DNA from 3 places in the Levilactobacillus sp. genome. Region 1 is predicted to be linked to each of the others. Evidence: predicted binding sites of a transcription regulator. Region 1 holds the regulator's gene; each other region holds the start of a gene.

What was found. Region 1 encodes CtsR, which represses protease genes until heat stress. Its sites were predicted from a motif close to TTGGTCAAAAAAGGTCAAANA; they were not measured.
Region 2: LKH74_RS08790 (ATP-dependent Clp protease ATP-binding subunit) is a predicted target of CtsR. The motif match lies at 822-842, and genes of this name have one in related genera.
Region 3: clpP (ATP-dependent Clp endopeptidase proteolytic subunit ClpP) is a predicted target of CtsR. The motif match lies at 1,138-1,158, and genes of this name have one in related genera.

Annotation. Positions count from the first base shown of each region.
Region 1 covers NZ_JALCJA010000004.1:255,085-257,330, forward strand. Annotated here, with positions in the region: tRNA gene LKH74_RS08075 (tRNA-Val) at 1-53, shown strand, start outside; tRNA gene LKH74_RS08080 (tRNA-Leu) at 92-173, shown strand; tRNA gene LKH74_RS08085 (tRNA-Thr) at 209-281, shown strand; tRNA gene LKH74_RS08090 (tRNA-Gly) at 309-380, shown strand; tRNA gene LKH74_RS08095 (tRNA-Leu) at 392-477, shown strand; tRNA gene LKH74_RS08100 (tRNA-Arg) at 498-571, shown strand; tRNA gene LKH74_RS08105 (tRNA-Pro) at 607-680, shown strand; tRNA gene LKH74_RS08110 (tRNA-Pro) at 709-782, shown strand; gene LKH74_RS08115 (CtsR family transcriptional regulator) at 983-1,450, shown strand; gene LKH74_RS08120 (ATP-dependent Clp protease ATP-binding subunit) at 1,468-2,246, shown strand, end outside.
Region 2 covers NZ_JALCJA010000004.1:403,173-405,418, reverse strand. Annotated here, with positions in the region: gene LKH74_RS08795 (hypothetical protein) at 1-165, opposite strand, end outside; gene LKH74_RS08790 (ATP-dependent Clp protease ATP-binding subunit) at 906-2,246, shown strand, end outside.
Region 3 covers NZ_JALCJA010000005.1:140,964-143,209, forward strand. Annotated here, with positions in the region: gene whiA (DNA-binding protein WhiA) at 1-303, shown strand, start outside; gene clpP (ATP-dependent Clp endopeptidase proteolytic subunit ClpP) at 472-1,068, opposite strand; gene LKH74_RS09490 (LytTR family DNA-binding domain-containing protein) at 1,514-1,960, shown strand; gene LKH74_RS09495 (LiaF transmembrane domain-containing protein) at 1,966-2,246, shown strand, end outside.

The DNA.
Region 1 (2,246 bases):
AGAGCGTCTGCCTTACAAGCAGAGGGTCACAGGTTCGAGCCCTGTATCCTCCATCGGGACCAAGGTCCCTGGCGGTTAGTTCGCCAACGTTGCAGGTGTGGCGGAACTGGCAGACGCGCTAGATTTAGGTTCTAGTGTCTTATGACGTGGGGGTTCGAGTCCCTTCACCTGCATAACTAAATATTGCAAAATATTTTAAAAATATTTTGCCGACTTAGCTCAGTTGGCAGAGCATCTCACTAGTAATGAGGAGGTCGGAGGTTCGAATCCTCTAGTCGGCATGGCTCCATTAATTTAATAGCCAATTTGCGGAAGTAGTTCAGTGGTAGAACATCACCTTGCCATGGTGGGGGTCGCGGGTTCGAATCCCGTCTTCCGCTTTTGCCCTTTTGCCGGGGTGGCGGAATTGGCAGACGCACAGGACTTAAAATCCTGCGGTCAGTGATGACCGTACCGGTTCGATCCCGGTCCTCGGCATTTAATTGAATAATCATTATGCACCCATAGCGCAACTGGATAGAGTGTCTGACTACGAATCAGAAGGTTGTAGGTTCGACTCCTACTGGGTGCATTTTTGTTACTTATGTTTACCGCATAAGTGCTTTTCGGGAAGTAGCTCAGCTTGGTAGAGCACCTGGTTTGGGACCAGGGGGTCGCAGGTTCGAATCCTGTCTTCCCGATTAACTGACATTTGTCAGCGGGCTATTTCGGGAAGTAGCTCAGCTTGGTAGAGCACCACGTTCGGGACGTGGGGGTCGCAAGTTCAAATCTTGTCTTCCCGATTTTTTTATCCCGAAATTACATAAAAGCTGTTTAACGGCCGACCTCCTTACTAATCGTTTGGAAGTCGGCCGTTTTTTTGGTATGCTTATCTTCCAGGACTTCCGAAGAAATCGCGGTCTAATCCGTTGCATTTTCATGGAAAGTTCGTATAATATTAGTCAACATTAGTCAGAAGAACTGCACCGAAGGGGGGACGATAATGGAGAATCAAAATATTTCAGATATTATTGAGTCTTACCTCAAGCAGATTTTGGCTGAGTCTCAGCAGGTGGAGATCCGGCGCGCGGAAATCGCTGATCAGTTCAACGTGGTACCTTCCCAGATCAATTACGTGATCAAGACCCGTTTTACGATTCAAGACGGCTATGTCGTGGAGAGTAAACGCGGGGGCGGCGGGTACATTCGAATCGAAAAGGTCAAGTTGCTAGACAACCTGGATTTCATCGATTCACTCGTCAGCGCGGTGGGTGATCACATTACCCGCCACGATGGCTTGGCCGTTGTGCGGAGCCTATTTGAGGCTGGTACCATTAATCGGCGTGAGGCCAATATCATTTTGGCTGCGATCGAAAAGGATGCCGTTCACACTGGCGACCGCCAGACCAGTGAGCGGGTCCGCGCCCAGATTTTGGTATCGATTTTAAACCACTTACGTTACGAGAGTTAAGAAAGTGAGGAGTTGCAATGGATAACCTATTTACACCGAGTGCTAAGAGCGTCCTTGTTTTGGCACAGGAACAAGCAAAATATTTCAAGCACCAAGCAGTCGGTACGGAACACTTGCTGTTAGCCCTCACCATTGAAAAGAACGGGATTGCCAACAAGGTCTTACAACAATTCTCCGTTAGCGATGATGATGTTCGCGAAGAGATCGAACGGTTCACGGGTTACGGGACCTTGGCGAACCTGGATAAGGATAGCTACTTGCCGTACTCACCTAAGGCAAAATCAATGCTGGCCATGGCTGGCGATGAAGCCAAGCGGCTGGGTGCGATGAAGATTGGCACGGAGCACTTACTGTTAGCCCTGCTCAGTGACGACACGATTCTGTCATCACGGATCTTGAAGAACTTAAATGTCGACTTGACCGATGCTCGCAAGGTAGTCTTGCGGAAATTGGGCATTGCGGATACGCCGAAGCGGCGCAATGCGGATCGTAACCGGCGCAACACGCCTCAGGGCGGTACGCCAACGCTGGACTCCCTGGCTCGCAACTTAACGGATGCGGCGAAGGAAGGCCGGATGGATCCGACGGTTGGCCGGGACAAGGAAGTTAAGCGCGTCATTCAAATTCTGAGTCGCCGGACCAAGAACAACCCAGTTTTGATCGGTGAACCCGGAGTCGGGAAGACGGCGATTGCGGAAGGCTTGGCCCAACGCATCGTGGCCGGCAACGTTCCCGATGATATGAAGGACAAGCGCCTGATGATGCTCGACATGGGCTCACTGGTCGCGGGGACCAA
Region 2 (2,246 bases), 150 kb from region 1:
GTAGATGAGCTTGCCCCCCTTGTGGGCTTGACCCACGACCCGTTTTCGGGTTTCAAAGGCCATGAAGGCTTTTTGAAAGGCGGGAAATTCTTCCGGGGTCACTTCAAATTCATCCAGTTCCTTATTCTTGAGCTGATTCATCAGCGCGGTAAAATCTTTTGCCAATTTTTTCTGCCTCCTCTTTAGCATCATCTGAAAATAGCCAACATGGGCTCAAGCGACCATCTGGACGTTCGCCGGCTGACCACCTTCGCTCCGCTGACCTAAGACTTCCAGTATACCCGGTTTTACCCGGTCACACCACTCTTTCATCTTAACACCGCTGAAGGGTGAAAGGCGAAAATCAACTGGAACTATGATGATCATGCGACTCATGGCGTCAAAAGTAGTCGCTTTCAGCCTTACAATGTGGACTGGCCGCCTACCGTTCGCCAATTTTAGGTGTCAGAACACAGCTGTTACGGCAACCAACGCATTAACTTTAGCTTCAACTTCTAGTTAACATCGTTAGTAAGGTCGCCAACCCTTAAACCATTCAGCCGCAACGCTATCGGCTGCGCCAAGGTTGGTGGCCGCCCCTACGCCGGTCCGCGGCAATTTTTCGCCACCAACGGCCCCCACTCCCCGGGGAACCTGCCAACCATTGACCGCCCAAAAGTACCCCGTTTTGCAAGATTTGGCCGTTTTCAAGTGGTGATTTTAGCATTCTACCTAGGAGAGTGCTAGAATGAAAATGTTCGCTGGAGATGCCCCACTTTGCACCGCTTGTGCCCCGAAACAAATTACTTGCACGGGGACGCGAACGCGGTATAATGTGGTCAATGGTCAAGAAAGGTCAAACCCTTTCGAACGGACCTGCGTGGGGAGCTCCCACGAGAATTCCAGGCAAGAAAGGAGACGACAAGATGCTATGTCAAAATTGCCACCGCAATGAAGCAACGATTCACCTGTACATGAGCGTGAACGGGCAGCGGCAACAAGTTGACCTATGCCAAAATTGTTACCAACTGCTTAAGCAGCAACAAAACGATTCTGGAAATGGAGGTGGCCGTATGGCACAAGATCCATTCGGCTTTGGCAACCTGGATGATATTTTCCGGGCAATGCAAGGCGGCAACGGCAATGAACAAGCTGACTACCGGCAATCCGGTGCGCAGCCTGGTCAACCGACCCAACCGACCGGCAACAACGGCGGTAAGGGCAATGGCCTACTCAGTCAGTACGGCTTGAACCTGACCCAGCTGGCAAAGGACGGTAAGGTTGATCCCGTCATTGGTCGGGACAAGGAGACGGCTCAAGTCATCGAAATTCTCAACCGCCGGACCAAGAACAACCCCGTTTTGATTGGGGAAGCCGGTGTTGGGAAGACGGCCGTCATCGAAGGCCTTGCGGAACGCATTGTTGAAGGCAACGTTCCTGAAAAATTAGCCAACAAGCAAATTATTCGGTTGGACGTGGTCTCTTTGGTTCAAGGAACCGGGATCCGCGGGCAATTTGAACAACGGATGCAACAACTGATGAAGGAAGTCCAGAGTAATCCGGACATCATCCTCTTCATTGACGAAATCCATGAAATCATGGGTGCCGGCAACGCTGAAGGTGGTATGGACGCGGGTAACGTCTTGAAGCCCGCTTTGGCACGGGGTGACTTCCAACTCATCGGGGCCACGACTTTAAATGAATACAGAGATATTGAAAAGGACCAAGCCCTCGCCCGGCGGTTCCAACCGGTCACGGTCGACGAACCGAGCGCTGATGAAGCCATCAAGATTTTACAAGGCATCCAAAAGAAGTACGAAGATTACCACCACGTTCACTACACGGATGACGCCATTGAGGCGGCCGTGCGGTTGTCCGATCGTTACATCCAAGACCGGTTCTTACCTGACAAGGCCATTGACCTGTTGGATGAAGCCGGCTCACGGAAGAATTTGACGATCAACGTGGCTGATCCTAAGGCCATTGATGAAAAGATCAAGAGTGCTGAGGACCAAAAGCAGGCCGCTTTGAAGCAGGAAGACTACGAAAAAGCCGCCTACTACCGTGATCAAGTCAACAAGTTAGAAAAGTCTAAGGAAGACGCCAAGAACGCTGATCAAAACCAGTCGGCAACGGTCACCGTTAAAGACATGCAAGACATCGTCGAAGAAAAGACGTCTATCCCAGTTGGGGAACTGGCAGCTAAGGAACAACATCAACTGCAAAGCCTCCCAACAGATTTGGAAAAGCACGTCATCGGTCAAAAC
Region 3 (2,246 bases), on a different contig from region 1:
CGCGACATGCGTAACTCAGTCAACCGGCTGGTGAACTGTGAAAACGCCAACCTGGATAAGGTTGCCAACGCTTCAACGCGACAAATCGATAACATTCAGTTTATCGCGGCCACGGTCGGCTTAGGCCAACTGCCAACCAAGTTGCGCGAGGTCGCCGAAGCCCGGATGGCGCACCAAGAAGTGAGCCTAAAGGAATTGGGCGATCTGGTTCCCGGTGGTCCCATTTCCAAGTCCGGTATCAATCACCGTTTACGGAAAATCAATGACTACGCTAAACAGCTTCGTGAAGAAGCCACGGCGTAAAGCAAAAACGACGCTCAGCTATTGGTGCTGGGCGCCGTTTTTTTAAGGCGAGATGACCAGATAGGGATTCATTGCGCGTGCGGGTGAACCAGCAGTATGGCTACCCCCAGCTTTAAACAAAAAATAACACCAACCCAAGCTGGGCTGGTGCTATTTTTAATGCGAGGCTTACTTCTTTTGTTCGCTACTGTTGGTCATGATGTGGTCGATCAAACCATAATCAACGGCTTCTTGCGCACTCAAGTAGTTGTCCCGTTCAGTGTCTTGGTTCAGACGTTCAACGGGTTGACCTGAGTTTTCAGCCAAAATCTTGTTGATCAATTCACGCGTCTTCAAGATTTCACGCGCGGCAATTTCAATTTCAGTTTGTTGCCCTTGGGCACCACCGGATGGTTGGTGAATCATGACTTGGGCGTGTGGCAATGCAAAACGCTTGCCCTTAGTCCCGGATGAAGCCAAGACACTGGCCATGGAAGCTGCCATCCCTAACGTAATCGTTTGTACGTCGGATTGGATGAAGTTCATGGTATCGTAAATGGCCAAGCCGGAAGAAACCACACCACCTGGTGAGTTGATGTACAGCGAAATGTCCTTAGTGGAGTCTTGAGCGTCCAAGAAGAGCAGTTGCGCAATGATGGCGTTTGCCATGTCATCTTCGATTGGGCCAGATAACATAATAATCCGGTCTTTTAAGAGTCGTGAATAGATATCATAGGCCCGTTCGCCACGGGATGATTGTTCAATAACTGTTGGTACTAAATTCATGACTAGATAGCCTCCCTTATTAACTATTGAATGGCTAGCGTTTCGCTAACATGTTGTTAGTGTACCGCTATGGTCAAAGTAGGTCAAACAATATGACTTACCATTTAGACCAGAACCGATTAACTAAAACCATCATAACAGAGTTTGGCCAAACGTCACGTATTCTGTCAGTCGACTGGGGGGAGTGCTGAGTCAGTGAACGCTGTGAGCAGGGGGAAGCGTTTTTTAATAAGGGACTGGCCCGGCCACCGCGTGCCACGCCCCGAGTGGGCGAACGGCAGGCGGCCAACGCCAATCCGGTGATTGGATACGTTTCATCCGGTCAGAAGGGACGCTCACCCAACTTAATCGACCGCTTACGCCAGTTAGCTGACCAGTCACGTCATCGATATTTATTTTTGGCGGTGGGTATGGTTTACTTAAAACAACGAAAGGGGGTGGCGATTTGAAAGTCCACGTGGTAATTGATGAAACGGCGGTCGAGCCGGACGTGACCATTCGTGCGGCAGCCAATACGGACGTGAGCCAGTTGGTGGCGGCACTAGAGGCGGCGACCACGGCGGCAAAACGCTTAACGTTGCGCCAGCGTGGGCAAAGCTTTCAGGTGGTGGTCGGTGACATTTTATTTCTAGAGGCGGCGGATCATCAGGTCATGGTCCACACGGCCGACGACGTTTACGTGACGCGGCAACCCTTGTACGAACTGGCCGACGCGTTGCCCACGACCTTCCAACGGGCTTCCAAATCCGCCATCCTCAATCGTGACCAGATCCTATCGCTGACCAAGTCCGTCACGGGGAATTTGGTCAAATTTCAGAAATCACACAAACAACTTTACGTGTCGCGGCGCTACTATAAGGCGCTTAAAGAGGCACTAGAACGAGAGGGGTAAGTCTTATGTATCGAAATTGGTTTTGGGGTGTCTTCCTGGTTTTGGCGGCCGGTATTTTAATTACCAGCCAACTGGGCATCTTCACCTACCACATTGGTTTTTGGACGTTGTTGTTGGCGATGTTCTTGGTGGCGGCCTTCGTGGAAAGTCTGATTCACCTGGCCACAGGCGGGATGGTCTTCTCACTGGCCTTTCTGGCGATTATCTTCGCTAAGCCGCTGGGAATCGCTGCTTTGGCACCGTGGACGATTCTGGGGGCCGCGGTCCTGCTGACGGCGGGGCTGTC